3 regions of the Mucilaginibacter sp. P4_A11 genome follow, and region 2 is predicted to be linked to each of the others. Evidence: riboswitches for the same ligand, from Rfam matches in the RefSeq annotation. Region 2 holds a riboswitch; each other region holds the start of a gene.
The links. A riboswitch is a leader RNA that binds a small molecule or an ion and turns the genes downstream of it on or off. The one in region 2 is predicted to bind S-adenosylmethionine.
Positions count from the first base shown of each region.

Region 1 (7,783 bases), on a different contig from region 2:
AGCATCATCTTTACTAAAATCGACAATAGTGTTTACTGTTAATTTAGGATTAATACGATAGCTTGAGTTTAAGGCAAAAGAGTTGCGTCCCTGCGAAGTATTAGGTACAATACCTGTTTGATGCAAGTTATTGTATGATAACCTGAAATCGCTTTTATCGCTGCTGCTTGCTATCGCGATACCATTATTCAAAGTAACACCGGTTTTGAAAAAGTCTTTTACGTTATCGGGATGCGCCACAAACGGAACAGCCTGCCCGTTTGAATAAAATTGCGGGATCAAGGAACCATCCAATGCAGGGCCCCAGCTTTCGTCAACACCATCGTTAACACCGCCGCCTTTGCCATCTACATAACTGAATTTACCATTTGAGCCCTGACCATATTGGTTCTGGTAATTTGGAAGTATCTGCACATTTGAAAAGCTGGTGTTGGAGTTTATCGTAACGCCCAATCCTTTCGCGCCTTTACCTGTTTTAGTCCTGATGAGGATAACGCCTGCGGCCGCACGTGAACCATAAAGTGCCGCAGCGTTTGGACCTTTCAATACGCTTACCGATTCAATATCTTCAGAATTCAAATCAGAAATAGCGTTGGAAAAATCCCTTGAACCATTAGTTCCCAAAAACTGGGTATTATCAACTATAACCCCATCCACTACAAATAGGGGCTGGTTATTGCTGGAAATAGAAGTTTCGCCACGGATAATGATACGCGATGAACCCATATCACCCTGGCTGTTGGTAACCTGTACACCCGCAATTTTACCTGTCAGCGCATTTACAAAGTTGGTTTCTTTTGCCTCAGATATATCTTTTGATTTTAAACCCTGTACGGAATAACCCAACGACTTTTTATCTTTTGAGATATTGAGGGCTGTTATGACAACTTCATTTAATGAATTGGCTGCTTCAACCAACACTATATTTAAGGTTGATGAATTTTGTGTAACCGGTACCTCCTGTGTAGCAAAGCCGATGTAACTTACCCTAAGCACATCATTAACATTGGCATTGATGGTAAATTTACCATCCACATTGGTTTGAGCGCCCGTAGTTTTACCTTTAACAGATACACTAACACCAGGCAGCGGCAGCCCGTCGGTCTTAGCGGTTACCACCCCGCTTATTTTAACGGATTGCGCCGCAACCGTTTGGACGAGAATAAAAGGCAATATAATTGCCAGTAATAGCTTGTAAATTTTTAACATGATAATTAAAATTGTATTAATTTTTGATGCCGATACAGGTACAAAAAACATGGCAATAGCCTTAGCAGGCATAAAATGCCAGGCTTATAAACCTAATTGTAACTGTAAAGAATTGATTAGGGGGCTAGTATTTATTAACGCCATAGCAAGCTGCAGCAAGCGCAGACATTAATACCATACATGCTGTAAGAAATTAACAGCAACAACGCATGCTTTGCATACTTGAATAAAAGGGCTTGCAGGTTGACTGGTTCAATGGAACTAAAGCATTGTTGTGTAAGGGGGTAGTTTTTGCTTTCATAAAAACGGGTATTAAATAAGTGCAGATAGATTGTTTTTTAATTGACGACAGCAAACAGGGCTGCCATTAACGATTTTTAGTTGATAGATGCTGTTTTATTATTCACCAAAGCATCAACAGCTTTTACCATGGATGCAAATTCTTGTTTATCATATAAACGGGTGAGGTAAACGATCTTTCCATCGCGGTCGATAACTACATTGCGGGTAACTCCACTTTTTTTGTTGGCAAACCGGCCAAAAATATCGGCACCAGGATCAAGCGCCAGCGGGTAGCTGATATTTATATCATGATGGAAACCTTTTACTTTTTCGAGCGGCTCATCGCGGTCAACGCCTATTAAAACCAGGCCTTTATCTTTATAAGCCTGCCAGATCTCCTTTTCGAGATGGGGCATTTCCTCGCGGCATACACTGCACCAGCTTGCAGTAAACTGCAGGATAACCACTTTGCCGCGTAATTGCTTTAATGATGTTTTAGTACCGTCGGTGAGTACAAGTTCGAAATCGGCAGGAGCAACATCGCCTGTTTTTACGATATAACCGCGATCTACAGTGGCAGGATCGGCAGCAGTTTGTGTTTGTGCAGCAGCCAGCAATGTGGTTATTGAAAGCGAGCAGGTAAAAAGTAAATGTTTAATGTTCATTGCTATACATGTTAAACCGTAATATCAGCCGGTGATATTTCAATATTTTGTTAGCAAGAAAATGAAGAGAGAAAAGGAAGTATACAACGCCCTGCACTATGCAAGGCAATAGCGTATTACATTATCTTTTCCGCCCCATTTGGACAGATAGGAATTAGCACCTTTATAACAGTGGGCTTACAGGTTGCTAAGACATCACAGGGCCTTTCCCTCAGTCTTTCTTGATAATAAAATATTCAAAGAACCGTTTGATGATACAAATATATATAAATTCTACTAAAACCATAGACTTTATATAATTATTGCAATAAAATGAATTAAGCCCGGGAAGACGTGTCATTTTTAATGCTGCTAAACCTGCTTAATCAGGCTAAAACTATCAGCATCAACAAAAAGTATAGCATTATTATGTGCTTTTAAGATGGTGGAAGGATAACGCTCCGACACAGGTTGTTGCAGGGTATATTTTACCGCATCCGCTTTATTAGCGCCGGGCACCATGCAAAATATATAGGAAGCAGCCACCAGGGCGGGGATAGTTAATGTAAGTGCGTATTCGGGTACTGCATCTAAAGTTTCAAAGCAACCGTCGTTAACCTGCTGTTGCCTGCAGGCCTGATCCAGCTGCACTGTTTTTATTATTTCCGGATCATGAAAGTTTGCTACATGAGGATCGTTAAACGCTATATGGGTATTCTCCCCTATCCCCATGCAAACAATATCAACAGGGTTATTTTTCAACAGCAAGGCATAGCGTTCACATTCGGCTTTGTAGTTTGCCGCATTACCATCAATATAATTGACTGATGCAAATGGGACCCGTTCAAAAAGCATCCGCTTAAGAAAACTGCTGAACAATTGAGTGGCAGCATGAGGTAAACCGAAGTACTCATCCATGTGAAAAGCATTTATTTTTTGCCATTCAATACTGCCGTCGCTCACCAAAGCATCCAGAAATTCATTTTGTGAAGGCGCTGCCGCAAAGATCATATTGATTACAGGCTTATTAAGCAGCAATTCTTTGATTTTTTCGCTCACCATTTTAGCCGCCGTTTGACCAAGGGATGCCCGGTTTTCCAGCACGATCACCTCGAGTTTTTCTGCCTGTATTTGCTTTAACATGGAAGTATTATCAACTATTTTAAATGGAATAAACAATTTTACCGCCGATGATGGTTTTGTGCAGATTGATTTCATCATCAAAGATCACCAGGTCGGCATTTTTACCAACAGTTATTGATCCCATTATATCATCTGATTTCATAATTGTAGCCGGGGTTGTGGTCATCATTTTCACGGCATCAATTACAGGCACGTCGGCAAGGGTGATCATATTTTTAACCAGTTGAATAGTAGTTGCAACGCTTCCGGCAAAGGCGCTTCTGTCGGGTAGTTTTGCCACATTATCTTCTACTATCACTTTCAGACCGTTACGAAGATCGCCTAAAATACTTTCGCCTGGCGGCATTCCGGCGGCACGCATCGCATCGGTTATCAGAGCAATTTTTTCCGGTCCCTTGATCTTATAAACAAGCTTAAGTAAAGCCGGTGGCAGGTGCCTACCATCAGCAATGATCTCCACTGTCATATCCTCCAGCAAATAACCGCTTTCAACAACCCCGGCATACCTGAAAGCGTTACGCCGGGTTACACCCGACATGCACGAATAAAAATGAGTGATATGCGTATATCCGTTTTCATAGGCTTCAAGCACCTCTTCATAAATGGCGTTAGTATGCGCTATGGAAGGTAAGATGCCCTTTGATTTTAGGAAGCGTCCAAATTCAACCGCGCCTTTTAACTCGGGAGCTGCACTCCATCGTTTTACTATGGATGAATGCTGTAAAATTTCATGATATTCTTTTGGATCAGGCAAGCGGATAAAGCGGGGATCCTGCGCACCACGCTGTTCCATAGCGAAGTATGGCCCCTCAATATGCATCCCCAAAAACTGTGCCCCGTCTTTGTTTAACGGTTCCGATTCTTCATACAAACTCAGGGTTTTGAGTAAAGCATCCTGCTCACAGCTTAATGTTGTGGGCATAAAGGCAGTTGTACCGTGACTGGCGTGCAGCTTTGCAATTTCGAGATAAGCCTCTACGGTATTATCCATAAAATCATGCCCGCCGCCGCCATGTACATGAATATCAATAAATCCGGGCGACAGGTATTTACCACCCGCATCAATTACCGTTTCACCTGCACTATCTATATTGCCTTCAGCAATAGCGATGATCTTCCCGTTTCGGGCCAGTAAAGTACCGTTCCTGATGATCCGCGTTGGGGTGATAATTTTTGCATTGACGATTTTTAAATCCGGAAAATCCATTAATGATACTGATAATGTTAAATTCGAAACCAATACGTGTACGTACACGAAAATAATAATTTATTATATTCCTTACAAACGCGACATAAATTATTCACGACTCGGTTTCATAAAATCATTGAAACACTACGCCGTTAATCCTATAAAAAACAAAAAGCCCCTAACGCTCGCCGCAGGGACTTTTAACCTAAACTTATTTGTAGATTTATAACTACATCCACAATAACCTCAAGTATTGCAAAAAAGTTTTCATCTCCTTACAACCTATAGTTGAGATTTACCGGCTTCAATTAAAGAGGCTCGCAAAACTATTTTCGGCAGTTATCTTTTCAATTGAGCTTTCCAACGCCTTGTAAATGTTCATATTCAAAAAAGGGCCTGCACTGATCCTTTTAACACCTGCATCCTGTAATTTCTTAAAATCCGGGAGCCCGGGCATGCACATTACATTAACGGGGAGACGGGACAACGCAGTTACTTTTTCAATATCAGCTATTTGAGTGATACAAGGAAAAAACAAGCCATGTACACCTGTATCCTGGTAAAGTTTAGTCCGGGTTAAGGCGTCTTCCAGTGCATTGGGTAAACCAAGCAGGAAGGAATCAGCCCGCACGTTTATAAATATTTCTATTCCGGCAGCAGTTAATAATGAGGTTATTTGTTTAAGTTTCGTAGCAAAGCTATCCGCATCAACAATACTTCGCTTGCCATCTGTTACTACAGAATCTTCTATGTTGATACCCACCACTCCAATATCATATAGCTTTTTTATGTTATCACTAATCTCCTCCGGTGTATCGCCATAACCACCTTCAAGGTCAACTGTTAGCATGGCTGATGTTGTTGCAGCTATCCTTTTAATAACAAAAAGATAGTCTTCGAAACTCATTTCTTCGCCGTCTGCAAAGCCTAAAGAACCGGCAACAGCCGCGCTTGATGTGCCGATTGCTTCGAAATTTAACTTATCATAAACCTGGGAGCTTTGTGCATTCCATACATTGCCGATCTGCACAGGAACTATTTTATGATGCAGGGCTAAAAATTCTTCAAATCTATTTTTCATGATCGCATTTTTTAATTTATGTTTCAAAAGTAGCTGGGCTGTTCCTGCTTTAATTGTATAAAACGGAACAGTTTTAAGGTGAAAGGTGAAACAAAAATGGCGGGGTAAGCCCTGCCATTTTTGTTTCTGAATTTAAATCAGGCTACGAGATTAGCTTCTGCTCCAAAAGCGTGATCGATGATAATTTTCCAGCTGCCGTCTGGTTGCTGCTTCATCAGCTCGATACCTTTTGCGGCAACCTGTATTTTGCCATTGTCCGTAACGCTCCACTCCGACCGGCCTACGGCTACATCGCCCGATTGCAGGCAGTAAACGGTTTTAATTTCCATTACTCCCGGAACAGCGCAGATGCTTTTTACAGCTTCCTCAAACTGGGCCCTGCCTGACACTTCTTTTCCTGGTTCAGGGAAAATGATACCGTTGGCATCGTACACGTTCATAACTACATTTACATCTTTGGTGTTAAAAGCTGCCGCGAGTACTGCGTGCACTTCCTGTGGTGTTTTTGCTGATTTCATTTTGTTGTATTTTTATTAACAGCAAAACTATGCGGCTTAAATAGCCTAAAATTGTATAAAACGGAAGTGTATTAACCGCCTGCCAATACCTGGTTTATTGGCGATGCCTGCGCGGCAAAAGAATTGGGCGTAAAACCTGTAAAAAGTTTAAACTCTTTTATAAAATGGGCCTGATCAAAATAACCGGAGCTGTAGGCTACGTTGGTCAGCTTTTCTTCGGTAGAGCTTACCAGGTTAAGACTATGCTGAAAGCGGTTTATTTTATAAAACAATTTGGGCGGCAAACCGGTGCATTGCGAAAAAAGGGTATTCAGGTGCCGTGCGGAGATATTATATCGGGTTGAAATGGACAGGATATTATCGTCGCTGTAGTTCTTTTTAAGATTACTTACAATATCCCCGATGAATTTGATCTTCGAATGCTTCTTTTCTGAAACAGATAAGCGGCCCCACAGATAATCTTCGATCATGGCCACCTTTGCATTCAGGTCGGCGGTTTCCAATAATTTTAAATAAAGCGTTCTTAACTTAGGGCCAAACACATGGGTGGCATCAACAATTTCGTTATTAAATTCTGATACGTTTTCGTCAAAAAAATAAGCTGCCGAATGCGGGTAGAAACGGAAACCAAGCATCGTATTTCTTCCTAAGGATTGTATGGCCAAAGGTTTGGTGATCTGCCCCCAGAGCTCCACGGGAGGCGTGGTGTAAAACGTATTGCCTTTTTTTGATTTCCAGTTTCCGGTACCGAGGTTAAAGATCACTTCCATGGTTCCGCTCGGGAACACGATATCATCATAGCTTCTATCCGAATCGGATTCGTACAGGTAGAAGCACTTGGTATAAGGCTGTAGCCTTGGGCCCGGAAGAATTTCTTTGAAAACCATTAATACAAATATAGGATACTACAGGGTCTGCTGAATTGTAAAAAACGGAACAAATTATATAAAAGCTGAAGGCTGAATGCACAAAGCTTAAAGCTAATACATTGACTTTTAATCTCATTTCATATAAAAACAAAAAAGCCATGCGAACTATCAATGCGTTCACATGGCTTTTATTCAATGACCAGGGTTTACTTTTTTACATGTACCGGTTTAATACCTTCATGTGTAGGCGTAACCTGTTTGATCAATCCCTTATCATCAAATTCCATTTTATCGATACATACTTCGCGGTTATATCCTGCGGCATCGCCCATGGTAATTCCTTTAGGATAATTGAACCGGTGATAAACAATATACCACTCATCGGTACCCGGGATCTGGATCACAGAATTATGGCCGGTACCATAAATACCTTTGGCTGCATCTTTGGCAATAACCGTGTTTTGCTCAGGGATCTCGATTGGCCCCAAAGGAGATTTAGAAGTACCGTAATGCACGCTGTAATTAGGGCTGCGGGTATCATTTTCCGACCACATGAAGTAGTAGGTGCCATTACGGTAAAACACATAGGTACCTTCATTATAGTGGGAATACGGGGTTAGGATTTTAGTGGTGCCCGGCTTCAACGAAACCATATCGTCATTTAATTCGGCTACGGCCATATAACCATTGCCCCAGTACAAATAGTTTTTACCGGTTTTCGGATCGGTAAAAACATCGGCATCGATCTGTTGCCCGCCTTTAACACCTTCAGGCAGCTGCGCTACCAAAGGTTTCCCCGAGTCGGTGAACGGCCCGGCAGGATCATTTGCGGTTGCAACTCCTATTTT
Region 1 covers NZ_JBFUHE010000002.1:725,421-733,203, forward strand. Annotated here, with positions in the region: gene AC1DUD_RS06970 (SusC/RagA family TonB-linked outer membrane protein) at 1-1,209, opposite strand, end outside; gene AC1DUD_RS06975 (TlpA family protein disulfide reductase) at 1,587-2,156, opposite strand; SAM riboswitch class I at 2,275-2,387, opposite strand; gene AC1DUD_RS06980 (glucosamine-6-phosphate deaminase) at 2,508-3,278, opposite strand; gene nagA (N-acetylglucosamine-6-phosphate deacetylase) at 3,298-4,485, opposite strand; gene AC1DUD_RS06990 (isocitrate lyase/PEP mutase family protein) at 4,772-5,548, opposite strand; gene AC1DUD_RS06995 (YybH family protein) at 5,686-6,066, opposite strand; gene AC1DUD_RS07000 (DUF6597 domain-containing transcriptional factor) at 6,138-6,953, opposite strand; gene AC1DUD_RS07005 (glycoside hydrolase family 43 protein) at 7,142-7,783, opposite strand, start outside.
Region 1: it holds a riboswitch for S-adenosylmethionine, as region 2 does, so the genes downstream of both, AC1DUD_RS06975 (TlpA family protein disulfide reductase) here and AC1DUD_RS29935 (O-acetylhomoserine aminocarboxypropyltransferase/cysteine synthase family protein) in region 2, are expected to answer to the same signal.

Region 2 (7,783 bases):
ACTTTGGTTAAATACCAATAGCTATAGGCATTAAAACGGTTCACCAGCTTTTGCCCCTGGTAATTTTGATAAGTTGAGGCGCGAAAATCGTCCTGTACAGTATCACCTTCTTCCTGCTGGGTAATGCCATAAGTTTTGTAAGTACGATAGCTCAGCAACGCAATACTACGTGCTGCTTTTAAACCTTTCTGGCCGCCATCTGGCGCGTTGGCATAAAAAGTGCGGTCGGCAGTTATAGCTAAACGCTGAGACTCGTTAAAGGCAATACCCCATGGCGAGTGTTTGGCGTTAGTGGCTATCAGGATAAGGTTTTTGATCCGCTCGGGCTCAATAATTGCCCATTCCATAGCTTGCTGGCCCCCAAGAGAGCCGCCAATTAATATATGAATACTGTCAATCTGTAAATGATCGGCAAGTAGCTGATGCGCCTTAATCATATCCCTTGTGGTAAACTGGGGATAGGAGAGATAGTATGGCTGACCGGTAACCGGGTTAATGCTCAGCGGACTGGTAGTACCGTAAGGAGAGCCCAAAATATTGGCGCAAACTATAAAATGCTCTTCAGGATTAATGAAGTAACCTGTACCCACAAGACCTTTCCACCAGTCAAGTACATCGCTGTTGGCTGTAAGCGCATGGCAAACCCAAACAACGTTATTTTTTTCCTTATTTAACCTGCCGTATGTATGAAAGCCTATCTCTAAACCCTCAATCTGCCGGCCCGATTCAAATTCAAAAGTATCAGTGTATTTAAATATCTCTGCGTTCATTCTTTTGTTTGTTATTCCAGGCGCAGCCGGAATTTCCGGCTGCAACCTGTAATAACGTTTACTATATCACTTAAAAAAAACTATACATTGTTAAACTAACTCACCCGCACCTTGCTTAATTTTTGCAAAAGCCTGTTCAAAATCAGCTTTGATATCATCAATATGCTCAATGCCCACTGCAACACGCAATGATGCAGGTTTAACACCGGCTGATAATTGCTCTTCATCAGATAATTGCTGATGCGTTGTTGCCGATGGCTGTATGATCAGTGTTTTTGCATCGCCCACATTGGCTAAATGGCTCACCAGTTTCAGGTTGTTGATGACCTGGCTGGCCTGCGCTTTATCACCTTTGATCTCGAACGACAATACGCCGCCAAAACCATTTTTTAAATATTTTTTAGCAAGATCATGATATGATGATGATTCCAATCCGGGGTAATTCACRCTTGCCACTTGCGGATGCTGCTCAAGCCATTTGGCTAATTGCAGTGCATTATCAACATGGCGTTGTACACGTAATGAAAGGGTTTCCAGTCCCTGGATATTAAGCCACGCATTGAATGGCGATTGCGACGGGCCGAAATCCCGTAAACCTTCTACACGTGCCCGGATAATGAACTGGATATTGCCAAAGGGGCCGCCGATACCGAATACATCGTTAAATACCAATCCGTGATAACCTTCAGATGGCTCAGTGAATTGCGGAAACTTGCCATTGCCCCAGTTATAATTACCGGCATCAATAATAGCACCGCCAATACTGGTACCATGCCCGCCAATCCATTTGGTAGTTGATTCCACAACCACATTAGCACCATGCTCAATAGGGCGGAAGAGGTAACCGCCTGCTCCAAAAGTATTATCAACAATTAATGGCAGATCGTGCCTTTTGGCAACTTCGCTTACTTTTTCAAAATCGGCAATGGTAAAACCTGGGTTGCCGATAGTTTCCAGGAAAATAGCTTTTGTTTTATCGTCAATAAGTGCTTCGATATTGGCTGCGGTATCGTCTTTAGCAAAGCGTACATCGATACCCAAACGTTTAAAGGCTACTTTAAACTGATTATAAGTACCACCATACAGAAAAGGAGAAGTAACAAAATTATCGCCCACCTGCAGGATGTTATTTAAAGCAATAAATTGTGACGCCTGTCCCGATGCCGTTGCCAGCGCCGCTACGCCACCCTCTAAAGCTGCAATGCGTTTTTCAAACACATCGGTAGTAGGGTTCATGATGCGGGTATAAATATTGCCAAATTCTTTCAGCGCAAACAGGTTTGCACCATGTTCGGCACTGTTAAATACGTATGAAGTAGTTTGATAAAGCGGCACTGCACGTGAACCTGTTGTTGGATCAACTTCCTGGCCGGCATGTAATTGTAAGGTTTCAAATTTTAAGGCAGACATAGTTTGATTTTTTTAATGTGTTTAATTTAGATTTTTGAATGTTAGATGGATTTTGACAAGCCGGTTTGAATTAACCGGTTTAACAGCACGCGCATTTTCAATGAAATGAAAGCAGGGGCGTGCTAAGCATCAACAGCAGCAACACATACAAATACAGCTAATAGGGGAGCTAATATATTGTACGTTACCGTTTGAGGTGTAAAAAGTGTTGCGTTGCGTAAATTTAATTAAACTTTTCATGGTTAAAAATTTATATTCCCCGGTGTTATTTGCCGGGACAGGAATTGGCACCTTCTTCAACACTGAAGGGTTGCCAGCGGGTCATGGAGCCTGATCTCTCGCCGCTTCTTTATAAATCAAAACCCGAACTATGTGCGGAGGATTGATCGACTATGGTATCGCTACCAAATAATGTTCCAAATATAAGGCCTTATATGGTAATGTACCAAATTTTATTTCAAAAGGCTTGTAACTAATGCGAATGAAAACTTTTATACCTTAGCAGATATCTTTAATACCTATTCCTTATGCTGGAAAATACGCTTCAATAATCATTTATAATTATTGTAGTCCTATCCGTTTTTTTTACAAATGTTTTTTCTCAAACAAATGATTCAACATCTTTCAAAAAAATCATCGTAAATAATATTTGCCTCTGTCAAACCACAATTGCTGATTTAAAGAAATCTGACCCCGGTTTGAAAGCTACAATAGTTGAAGAAATGGATCTAACGGCAAATTGCGTTGGAGATGATTCAAGATATATAGCAGACGAGGGATATTCGACCCCCAAATATCCGGGAATGATATTTCAGCAAGATCAAAAATCTGATCTAATTAGCAAAATCAGGTTAACAAAAGAATTTGCGGGGAAATTGCCCGACGGGAAAATGATTGATCTTAGTAAATTGGTGCTTAAAGATCTGTTCAAACTATATCCTGCATTTAAAGAGCAATGGAATACCAGAGGTTGTTCCGATTATTGGAATTTTTCCAATGATACTATTTCATTTTATGTTAAGATAGATAGCACTAAAAAGCCATTATTCCCTATAGATGAAGCATATTACATGGAAAAACCCGTGGAAGGTGCAGATTTGATACTATCCTGTCATGGAGTGATGAAAGAAGACACCCATGAGTATGTAACTGGCGAAACTGAAAATAACGAACCAGTATATTTTATCGATAGTGTACGAGTAAGGGGGGATGATTTAAACAAACTTAACTCTAATGATGTTGCAACTGTTTCTGTTTACAAAGATGCAAGTGCAATAATAAAGTACGGCCGTGAAGCAAAATATGGATTGATCTATGTAGAAACCAAAAAATTTGATATCCATCGTTATCAAACGTATTTCAAATCAAAATCTTCGGGTTATGCTAAGCTTATTTCTAATCCGGCTAACATTTCTCAAATTCAATATATCCTCAATAAAAAAATACTTAAAACTAATTACGAAGGAAATTTAGCTGGGATAAATGACAAAATATTCAAGGAATTAATAATCATTGACAAGCATCAACTTATAAAAGAATACGGAATTACAAACAAAAATTATGGTGTAATAATTACCGCTAACATACTAGTAAACTCATTCAATAAAGACAAAGAAAAAGAAAAAAACACGCATTAAGCCAGTGCCTGCTCCATATCAGCAATTAAATCGTCAATATGCTCCAGCCCAACCGAAACCCTTAATAAATTTCTGGGAGTCTTAGTATCAGGCCCTTCAACTGTAGCACGGTGTTCTATTAAACTTTCTACGCCTCCAAGGCTGGTAGCTTTGATGAATAGCTTGAGCTTATTGATAATGTTATGCGTATCATTTTCATCTCCCTTAATAATAAAGGATAGCATACCGCCAAAAGCCAGCATCTGATCTTTAGCGATATCATGCTGAGGGTGCGATGGCAGACCGGGGTACATCACTTTTTCAACATTAGGATGTTGTTCGAGGTATTCGGCGAGCAGTTGAGCGTTCTGTACATGGCCTTTTACGCGGTACGGCAGCGTTTTAATACTACGCACCAGGTAATAACAATCCATAGGCGAGGGGATAGCACCGCCCATTTCCTGCACCTGCCTGATTTTTGCCCACCAATCGTTCTTTTCGGCAGTAATCAAAACGCCGCCCATCAAGTCGCTATGCCCGCCGAAATATTTGGTAGCCGAGTGCATCACCATATCAGCGCCTAATTCAAGCGGCCGCTGACAAACCGGGGTTGCAAAGGTATTATCGCATAAAACCTTAATACCTTTTGATTTGGTAATTGCTACTACCTTTTTTATATCTGTAATTTTCAATAACGGGTTTGAAGGGGTTTCTATCCAGATCAAACCTGTTTCTGGCTTAATATGTTGCTGCAAAACTTCAGTATCGTTTACATCGATAAAATCGAAAGTAAGGATCCCGGCAAACAGGGTTTTAAGCTGATTGCGCAAGCCATGATACATATCATCAGGGGCAATAATGTGCGTGCCTGGTTCAAGCGATTGAAAAACAGACATCCCTGCTGCATTACCCGAAGAAAAAGAAGCAGCCTCAATACCGCCTTCCAGTTTAGCCAGCACGTTCTCCAACGCATGCCTGTTAGGGTTTGCCGAGCGACTGTAAATATAACCTGCCGGAAAACCACCGTCCTCGCCACGCTCAAACGTGGTTGACATAATAATGGGTTGTATTACGGCCCTTGTTGCTTCATCAACATGGTTTCCGGCGTGTATAGCTATAGTTTCAGTTTTCATGGTTTTATGCTTATCGCCCAAAATAAACAAGAATATTTGTTATTAGCTGTAGCGTTTTTTTATTTTTAATCGAATAGGCTGTAAAACCTATCCACATGAAGAGAACCTTTATCCTGATCTTATTTGTTATCACCGGCTTATCAGCCTGCAAAAAAGATGCTAACGAAACTGCTTATGACAAAAGCTATAAAGTATGGCAAAGCTTCAAGACTGAAAGTAAAAACTCATATACCTATACTGTTAACGCCGGTTCAGTTTTTGGTTACGGCTCAGAAACAAAGATTTCTGTTCAAAATGGTGTATTAGTAGCCCGTGACTTTTTATCATATACATTAGTTTACGCACCAAATGGCGCCCCCGGCAAAACGATAAGGGAACAATGGCACGAAGACAAAGTGTCTTTAGGGCAGCATAATTCAGGTGCGTCATTACTTACCCTTGATCAGGTATACCAAAAAGCAAAAAGCGAATGGCTCGCGGCTGATAAGAAAAAAAATACCATTTATTTTGAAACCAATAATAACGGTATGATCTCTGATGCCAGTTATGTGCCTAATGGCTGCCAGGACGATTGCTCAACAGGGATTTCCATAAGTGAGATCAAGGCACTGTAACCTTAATGTAATTTACCGGATAATTTGGCCGATATGTGTCATAACGCATATTACTTTTATGCTTTTTTGTACATTTGGCCAAATTTATAATGATGCATAATTCAGATAATTTACAGGTATTGCTCCAGGATCCGAATTTATCTGCTGACTTAAAGCACATTGCCCAAAAGGTACTAAATAAACAACGCATCACTTTTGATGAAGGCGTTTTGCTTTACGAGCAGGGCGAGCTTGGATACCTTGGCACTTTAGCCAACTATATCCGCGAGGAGCGCCACGGCGATAAAACTTATTTTAATCGTAATTTTCATATCGAGCCAACCAATCTTTGCGTTTACGACTGCAAATTTTGTTCATACTCGCGCCTGCTGAAACAAAAATCAGAAGGATGGGAGTACACCATGGATGAGATGTTCGACATGGTTACCAAATATGACGGCGAGCCGGTTACCGAGGTCCACATTGTAGGCGGCGTATTGCCGCAATATGATGTACCTTTTTACCAGGAGCTTTTTGCCCGCATCCGTGCCCACCGCCCGGAATTGCATATTAAAGCCCTTACCCCGGTTGAATACCATTACATTTTCAAAAAAGCCAAAATTGATTACGCTACAGGCATGCGCCTGATGAAAGAGGCTGGTCTGGATTCGATCCCCGGCGGCGGTGCAGAGATTTTCGATCCTGAAATAAGGGACCAAATCTCGAAAGATAAATGTACTGCCGATCAATGGCTGGCTATTCACGAAGAATGGCATAAGCTTGGCTCCCGTTCAAATGCAACCATGCTTTACGGTCATATTGAAGAATATAAACACCGTATCGACCATATGGATCGCCTGCGCCAACTACAGGACAAAACCGGTGGTTTCCAAACATTCATCCCGCTTAAATTCCGTAACAAGGATAACCAGATGTCGCATGTACCCGAGGTTTCTGTGATTGAAGATTTGCGTAACTATGCTGTGGCCCGTATTTACCTCGATAATTTTGACCACATCAAAGCTTATTGGGCAATGATCAGCCGTACAACGGCGCAGCTTTCGCTTAATTTCGGCGTTGATGATATTGATGGCACATTGGATGACACGACAAAAATTTATTCGATGGCGGGTGCCGAAGAACAGCATCCGGGCATGAGCACCAAACAACTGGTTGAATTAATTAAACATGTAGGCCGTCAACCCATCGAACGTGATACATTATATAATGTGGTAACAGATTATACCAACGTTGAATTTGGCGATGAGCCAAAACCCCAGTATTACAAGTTACCGGTAATTAACTAAGTTTTTTTAAGCTAAAAGCCAAAGGCTGAAAGCTTAAAGCAAAAACAAAATTATTCAAAAAGTAAGAAAGCTTTCGCCTTCGGCTTTTAGCTTTCAGCTCAAAAAAATGGTACAAAAAACCTTATATATAGTACGTCACGGCCAAACTGAGTATAACAAACTTGGTATTATACAAGGCCGCGGGGTGGATACCGATTTAAATGACGAAGGGCGTAAACAGGCCTGCCAGTTTTTTGAGGCTTATAAAACCGTTCCGTTCAATAAAATTTATATATCGGCATTAAAGCGTACGCAACAAAGTATTCAGCCTTTTATCGATCTCGGGATACCTTATGAAAAGCTTTCGGGTTTAGATGAGCTGGCCTGGGGCATTCATGAAGGCCAGGCACCAACTACGAATAATAAGGCAGCTTTCCTGCAGATCATGCGTGACTGGCTGGATGGCAAACTCGACAGTAAGTTTGAAGGTGGTGAAAGTCCTGTTGAGGTTGAGGTGCGCCAGCGTGAGGCCATGGAAGTGATCATGAGTCACCCCGAAGAAAAAAACGTGCTTATTTGCATGCACGGCCGTGCTTTACGCCTGTTGCTTTGCATCCTTACCGGCAAACCCTTATCTGAAATGGATACCTTTCCACATCAAAATCTGGTACTATATAAGGTAACCTACAACGGCGAAAAGTTTGAGATCATCGACTTTAACGACGCCGAACATCTAAAAAATTCCGAAGAAAAGAAATAGCGCATTTGTGAACAAGATCAGAATATCAGCAGTAAGCTACACTAACACCAAACCCTTTTTATACGGCATCCAGCATACCGACATCATTAATAAAATAGACCTGAGCCTTGATATCCCGGCAGATTGCGCCCAAAAGCTCATTGACGATGTGGTTGATATCGGCCTCATCCCGGTTGCAGCTGCGCTAAGCTTGCCGCAATGGGAAATTGTTTCTG
Region 2 covers NZ_JBFUHE010000026.1:6,032-13,814, forward strand. Annotated here, with positions in the region: gene AC1DUD_RS29930 (homoserine O-acetyltransferase family protein) at 1-770, opposite strand, end outside; gene AC1DUD_RS29935 (O-acetylhomoserine aminocarboxypropyltransferase/cysteine synthase family protein) at 861-2,180, opposite strand; SAM riboswitch class I at 2,428-2,538, opposite strand; gene AC1DUD_RS29940 (hypothetical protein) at 2,879-3,817, shown strand; gene AC1DUD_RS29945 (trans-sulfuration enzyme family protein) at 3,814-4,929, opposite strand; gene AC1DUD_RS29950 (hypothetical protein) at 5,025-5,543, shown strand; gene mqnE (aminofutalosine synthase MqnE) at 5,636-6,829, shown strand; gene AC1DUD_RS29960 (histidine phosphatase family protein) at 6,936-7,568, shown strand; gene AC1DUD_RS29965 (menaquinone biosynthetic enzyme MqnA/MqnD family protein) at 7,576-7,783, shown strand, end outside.

Region 3 (7,783 bases), on a different contig from region 2:
CGTACAATTTCTTTTCCTTTACTTTTGATGGTATCAGCAAATTCGACCAGGCGTTCGGTAGCATCCTGGCGGCGGTTAAGCAGCACGTCTTCTACCAGTTCAAGCAGATTTTTAGGGATCTGTTCGTAAACTTCCAGCATCCCGGCGTTTACGATACCCATATCCATACCGGCTTTAATAGCGTGGTACAGGAATGCCGAGTGCATAGCCTCGCGCACCGTATTATTACCCCTGAACGAGAAGGAAATATTACTCACCCCGCCGCTTACTTTAGCATGGGGAAGGTTTTGTTTGATCCAGCGGGTGGCTTCAATAAAATCAACCGCGTAGTTGTTATGTTCTTCCAAACCGGTAGCAACGGTAAGGATGTTAGGGTCAAAAATGATATCCTGCGGCGGGAACCCCACTTCATTCACCAAGATATCGTATGATCGTTTACAGATCTCGATCCGGCGTTCCAATGAATCGGCCTGGCCTGTTTCATCAAAAGCCATCACTACAGTTGCTGCACCATAGCTCAGGATCTTGGCAGCTTGTTCTTTAAACTTTTCCTCTCCCTCTTTAAGGGAAATGGAGTTCACGATGCCTTTACCCTGCACGCATTTCAAACCGGCCTCGATCACCGTCCATTTTGAGGAGTCGATCATGATAGGCAACTTGGCGATATCGGGTTCGGAGGCTACAAGGTTCAGGAATTTCACCATCACCGCTTCCGAATCGATCATGCCCTCATCCATGTTAATATCGATAACCTGCGCACCGCCCTCTACCTGCTGCAAGGCAACAGATAAGGCTGCTTCATAATCTTCGGCAAGAATAAGTTTAGAGAACTTTGGCGAGCCTGTAATATTGGTACGCTCACCCACGTTCACAAAAATACTTTTGGGTTTTATGGTAACGGATTCCAGGCCGCTCAGGCGCATATCCGGTTCAATTTCCGGGATAAGCCTGGGTGGATATTTGGCAGCTTTATCAGCAATGCATTTAATGTGTTCGGGTGTGGTACCGCAGCAACCACCAACAATGTTAACCAGCCCGGCTTTGATAAAATCATCAACCTGGTGAGCGGTTTCATGCGGGGTTTCATCGTACTGACCAAACTCGTTGGGTAAACCGGCGTTTGGATAGGCGGATATAAATACGCCTGCTTTTTCGGAAAGCTCGGCAAGGTGAGGGCGCATTTCCCTGGCACCCAAAGCACAGTTTAAACCTACCGAAAGCAGGTTAGCGTGGCTTATCGAATTCCAGAAAGCTTCAACCGTTTGCCCCGAAAGGGTACGGCCCGAAGCATCGGTAATAGTACCAGAGATCATGATGCCACCGCTATCGCGAAAAGCAGGAAAATCCTTACCTGCAGCTTTACATTCCAGCTCATAGCGTTTTATGGCGAAAAGTGCAGCCTTGGCATTCAGGGTATCAAAAATGGTTTCAACCAATAATAAATGTGAACCGCCATCAACCAAACCACGCACTTGGTCGTAATAAGCATCGGCCAGGTCATCAAAAGTAACGGCACGGTATCCCGGATCGTTTACATCCGGCGATAGGGAAGCCGTTCGGTTTGTTGGGCCTACGGCACCGGCTACAAAGCGCGGCTTGGCAGGATTGCGTAGAGTATACTCATCAGCTACTTCACGGGCAATGCGAGCGCCCTCGTAGCTTAGTTCATAAGCCAGCTCTTCCAGGTGATAATCGGCGAGGGAGATTACCTGCGTACTGAACGTGTTGGTTTCAATGATATCTGCCCCGGCTTCTAGGTATTCGGCGTGGATAGCCTTGATAATATCAGGACGTGTGATATTGAGCAGGTCATTATTGCCCTGCAGGTCGCTATGATGATCGCGAAAACGCTCTCCCCGAAAATCCTTTTCGGTAAGCTGGTACCGTTGTATCATGGTACCCATTGCCCCATCAATCACCAGGATGCGTTTCTGTAATTCTTTTCTAATGTCCATTTTTTGATTTCACCGATTTTTTATTTGATGATTTCACTGATTGGTTTGATTTTAAAGATTATTATGATCTACTGACGTATTAAGCAAATAGCTGGTCAGTCGTATCAAATCAGTGCAATCACAAATAAATAAAAAGCTTATCTCGAAAAGTCGGGTGTTATCATGACTTTCGCTTATCTGTCCCAGTGCCGTTTGGCTGCTGAGTAGAATGTAGCACCTTGTGAAGCACAGGTTGCTAAGACATCGCAGGGTCTAATCCCTCCGTCTTTCTCCATAAGCACTGCAAAGTTGCGCAATAAAGTTATCATTTGCAAGTGTATAACGTTTACGATATATCATAGCTAAGCCACATTGTTAAACAAAAAAAGCCGCCCTTTTTGAAGGCAGCTTTTTGATCGAATTTCTTAATGAGATTATCTTCTTCTGCCGAATAAACGGAGGATCATCAGGAAAAGATTGATAAAATCAAGATACAATGTTAAACCGCCTAAAAGGGCCATTTTGCTTGTTGATGATGTGCCGTATTCAAGACCTGCGCCTATGCGCTTAAGTTTCTGAACATCATAAGCAGTTAAACCTACAAATACTGCAATGCCAACATAGCTAATGATATATTCTAACTGGGTGCTATGCATAAACATGTTAAACAGTGAGGCAACGATTATACCAATAAGGCCCATCATCATGATTGATCCAAACTTGGTCAAATCTGTATTGGTGGTATAACCAGCTACAGCCATTATGCCAAAAACAACAGAAGTTGTAATAAATACGCCAAGTACCGAGCTTTCTGTATATACTCTTAGTATATAGCTTAAGCTGATGCCCATAACTGCTGAAAATGCGATGAACAACAATGCTGCTACACCATATGATAAGCGGTTAAAGCCAAATGATATAATAAGTACAAAAGCAAGCGGCGCAAACATAACAATAGTGCCTAAGCCTGTATTGCCGCCTGTAATTGGGTCCCTAAGCATTTCATATAATGCCTGGTTGCCTGAAAATATGAACGCGCATAAGGCTGAAAGCCCCAGGGCAACAAACATCCACACAAATACATTAGCTATGAATTTGCGCGATGCATCTTGTTCATTTAATTGTATTACGTTTTTATAAACGTATTCGGGATCTTTAATTTCCATTTTTTGTTATTAAATAATATACGAATTTATGAATAAAAAGTGAATGTAAGGTGAAGAGATAATACGGCTATCTACATCACGTCATTGCGAGGTACGAAGCAATCCCCAAGAAGCAGAGCGGCTATGCAGATTTCTCTGTACTGTCGGAGATTGCTTCGTACCTCGCAATGACGCGGTGGTTTAACGTTAATTCAGCCTCCTCATTAACTGCTCTTCTACCTTTTTGAAAACCTGTACGGGTTTCAACGCCCGCCAGCCAAGGTTATCGAGCTCGCCGCCGAAGTTGATGTAATAGTCGATGTTGTTGCGTTTAAATTCGTCAATCACGTGGTCGCGGAAGTTGATGCCTGCTATCCAGCCATCTTCTACATCCTGGAACCACTCTTCATAATAACAATCATCGCTTGAGTGAAAGTTGAGTACGTTTTCACCTATCAGGATAAAATGCGTGATGCCATTATCGATCATCAGGTCGAGTAGCTCACGCTTCAACAGCATGATGTCGTTATTAATGGCATCATTCCATTCACCTATCAATTCAATAATAGTGTAGCCTTTGTCATAATCGGCAAAAAGCACTTTAAGATAAAGTGTATTAGAGCCGAATGAATCCCACTGGGGATGCAGCAGGTAATTGTAAACCTGTTTGTCAAATTCAAATTCGCTGTATTCGGTAGCATAGAAAGGCGAAAACTCATCTTCAGATGCTACATAGTCATCTCGCCAGCGGTAATATGGTTCAATTTCGTGCATTGTGTTAGTTTCAATTTTCTGAACCTGAATTTTTTGAATTTAAAAATTTATCGAATGCGGCCTGGCATCTTCAAATTTTCAAATCAACACATCTTCAAATTCAGTTTATTTTTTAAAATGATCAACAGCGTTCCGTACGCTGCCGTATTGTTTCAATAACCCGGCTGCTTCTTCTTCGCTCAGCCCGGTTTCGTCCATTACCATGTGTGTGCCCCTGTTCACCAATTTATGGTTGCTTAACTGCATATCAACCATCCTGTTCCCTTTTACGCGGCCAAGCTGGATCATTACGCTTGTGCTCAGCATATTTAAAACTAATTTTTGCGCGGTACCGGCTTTCATACGGGTTGAACCCGTTAAAAACTCAGGCCCGGTCACCACTTCAACCGGGTATTGCGCCACGGCCGCTACCGGGCTGCCGCTGTTACAAACAATGCAACCTGTAACGATATTATGTTCATTAGCAGTTTTTAGGCCGCCAATTACATAAGGCGTAGTGCCCGAAGCTGCAATGCCAACCACCACGTCTTTTTCATTTATATCAAATTCCTGCAGATCTATCCATGCTTGTACTGCATCATCTTCGGCAAATTCAACTGCTTTACGGATAGCACCATCACCTCCCGCTATCAAACCCACCACCATATCAAACGGAACGCCGAATGTTGGCGGGCATTCTGAAGCGTCAACCACACCTAACCTGCCGCTGGTGCCGGCACCTATATAAAACAACCTGCCGCCGTTTTTCATCCTTTCGGCGGTGATGGTTGCAAGGGTTTCTATCTGCGGTAGGGCCTTTTCAACAGCAAGGGGAACCGTTTTGTCCTCGTTATTAATGTTTTCTAAAATTTCCCTAACGGTCTGTTTTTCGAGGTCTTTATAGTGCGATTCCCTTTCGGTGGTGGTTTCCATAGCCTATTTTCAAATAATTTATAACAAAATTCGGTAAAAATCATCAAATGCAAGGGTGCAGGTAAAAATTATTGACCTTGCATTTGTTAACTTTGTGTTATAAGTTATGAAGAGGACCGCGGGTGTAATTTTCCGGACAATGATCCTGCTATTTTTGGGGATAATGATAGGCTTGTTGCTTAACAGGGATTTTGCGACCCATAACCTCGGTCTTTCATTTACTTCCAATAGTAAAATTGCCAAGGTGCTGCAGTTAGTTGACCGCAACTATGTTGACAGCGTTAACATTGACAGCATTGAAGGAGTATCAGTAAATAACCTGCTTCAAAACCTCGACCCGCATTCGCTTTATTTACCGCAGCAGCAGGCTCAATCTATAAATGAACGGTTAGATGGTGGTTTTAACGGCATCGGTATCGAATACCAGTTGCTTCGCGATACCCTGATCATTACGCAGGTTTATGCCGGTGGCCCGGCCGAAAAGGCAGGATTGCTGGTAGGGAGTAAGGTGATCAATGTTGATGATAAAAAGTTTTCGGGCAGTAAACTTACGGCTGCCCGGATAAATGGTGTTTTCAGGGGCGAGAAGGATGCCGAAATAAAGTTGACCGTATTGCCTCCTTTAAGCAAAAACCTGGAAATGCTTAAGGTTAAACGCGGTCATGTGGATTTGAGCAGTGTTGACGCCGCTTATATGGCCGATGCCCAAACAGGCTATATCAAGATCAGTAAGTTTTCGGCTACCACAGATATTGATTTCAGGAAGGCGTTAACCACGCTGAAAAATGACGGGATGGACAAATTACTGCTTGATTTGAGGGGCAATGGCGGCGGTTACCTAAACGCGGCTACCTCAATGGCCGATGAATTTTTAACCGGCGGAAAGCTGATAGTTTATACCAAAGGCATCCACGAGCCACGTACTGATTATTTTGCCACAGATTCGGGCATGTTTCAGAAAGGAAAAGTCACCGTACTTATTGACGAATATTCGGCATCGGCAAGTGAAATTTTAGCTGGCGCTTTGCAGGACCTGGACAGAGCGACTATCGTTGGCCGCCGGTCGTTTGGGAAAGGCCTGGTGCAACAGCAGTTTGCTTTTGACGACGGATCGGCAGTGAATTTAACGGTGGCAAGGTATTATACCCCGTCGGGTCGTTCTATCCAAAAATCATACAAAAACGGTGTGGATAGCTATCGCAATGAACTGGCCCAGCGCATGCAAAAGGGCGAGCTTTTTTCGGAGCAAAGCAACCTGAACGATAGTGTTTTTAAAGGAACGCCGTCATACCACACTTCCATCGGGCGTAAAGTTTTTAGCGGCGGCGGTATCATGCCCGATGTTTTTGTACCGGCCGATACCAGCAGGTTTACGCCACTCATCCAAGACTTAAGCCAGCAGCAACTATTTACCGCATACGTTATTGACCGGCAGCAGCAACTGTTTGAAAAATACTCTACCGAGCGCGAATTTTTAACACAGTACGCGGTTAGCAATGATGAGGTAGATAAATTTATACTGTATGCTTCACAAACTATTAAAGAAATGGATTCGCACGAAGTGCAGATATCCAGAGAGCCTATAAAAATTATCCTTAAAGCCCAGACCGCGCGCTTTAAATGGGGGGATAATGCTTACTTCAAGGTGATAAACACCGATGACGTAGCATTTAAAAAAGGGTTGGAGCAGTAGGAATCCTGATTTTCTTGATTTGAGGATTTCCTGATAGAGCTATAAAAAACATGAGTTAAAGCAGGATGCTTCTACTGTAGAAGGGCATCCTGTTTTAACTCATGGTAATCCTCAAATCCTAAAAATCAAGGTTCATATCTTAAAGCAGGTTCAGATTACTTTTGCCTGAACCAAACTTGTATCGGCGCACCCGAAAACTCAAAGTTTTCCCTTAGCTTATTTTCGATAAAGCGGTAGTAAGGTTCTTTAACGTATTGCGGCAAGTTGCAGAAAAACGCAAACATTGGCGAAGTACCTGCAATTTGGGTAATGTATTTTATTTTAACGTATTTACCTTTTATTGACGGCGGAGGATAGTTTTCGATGATAGGCAGCATTACCTCATTCAGTTTTGAAGTAGGTATTTTGCGCGCACGGTTTTTGTAAACCTGGTTAGCTACATCTAAAACCTTTAATACCCTTTGCTTTTCGGTAACCGAGGTAAATACAATAGGCACATCACTAAAAGGAGCTAACTTTTCACGGATCTGCTCTTCAAATACTTTTGAAGTTTTATTGTTTTTCTCAATTAAGTCCCATTTATTAACCACAACCATCACGCCTTTTTTGTTCTTTTCGGCCAGGTGGAAGATGCTGATATCCTGCGATTCAAAGCCTTCAACAGCGTCAATCATCAGTATCACTACATCGGCTTCTTCCAGCGCTTTGATTGTACGCATTACTGAGTAAAACTCAATGTTTTCCTTAACCTTGGTTTTTTTACGCATCCCGGCAGTATCTATCAGCATAAAATCATGACCGTATTGGTTATAATGGATATGGATAGAATCGCGGGTGGTGCCGGCTATAGGGGTAACGATATTACGGTCCTTACCGATAAGGGCATTAATAATAGATGATTTGCCTACGTTTGGCCTACCGACAATAGCGTATTTAGGACGGGTGTTTTCTTCCAGTGCTTCATCTTCAAAGTGTTTTACCACTTCATCCAGCAATTCGCCGGTACCTGAGCCGGTCATTGACGAAATGCTGTAGATCTCACCAAGGCCGAGGCTGTAAAATACCATGGCATCGGCAACCTGGTTGTTGTTATCCAGCTTGTTCACCACTACAAAAACAGGTTTTTTGCTTTTGCGCAGACGGTTGGCGATCTCGTCGTCCAAGTCGGTGATACCGGTGGTAACATCAACAACAAATAAGATCACGGTAGCTTCTTCAATAGCAATATCAACCTGCTCACGGATGGCGGCTTCAAAAACATCGTCGGAATTGGCTACATAGCCGCCTGTATCAATAATAGTAAAGTTGTGGTTAAGCCATTCGGC
Region 3 covers NZ_JBFUHE010000007.1:231,921-239,703, forward strand. Annotated here, with positions in the region: gene metH (methionine synthase) at 1-1,955, opposite strand, end outside; SAM riboswitch class I at 2,126-2,235, opposite strand; gene AC1DUD_RS15960 (Bax inhibitor-1/YccA family protein) at 2,369-3,100, opposite strand; gene AC1DUD_RS15965 (hypothetical protein) at 3,287-3,853, opposite strand; gene murQ (N-acetylmuramic acid 6-phosphate etherase) at 3,959-4,765, opposite strand; gene AC1DUD_RS15975 (S41 family peptidase) at 4,872-6,458, shown strand; gene der (ribosome biogenesis GTPase Der) at 6,614-7,783, opposite strand, start outside.
Region 3: it holds a riboswitch for S-adenosylmethionine, as region 2 does, so the genes downstream of both, metH (methionine synthase) here and AC1DUD_RS29935 (O-acetylhomoserine aminocarboxypropyltransferase/cysteine synthase family protein) in region 2, are expected to answer to the same signal.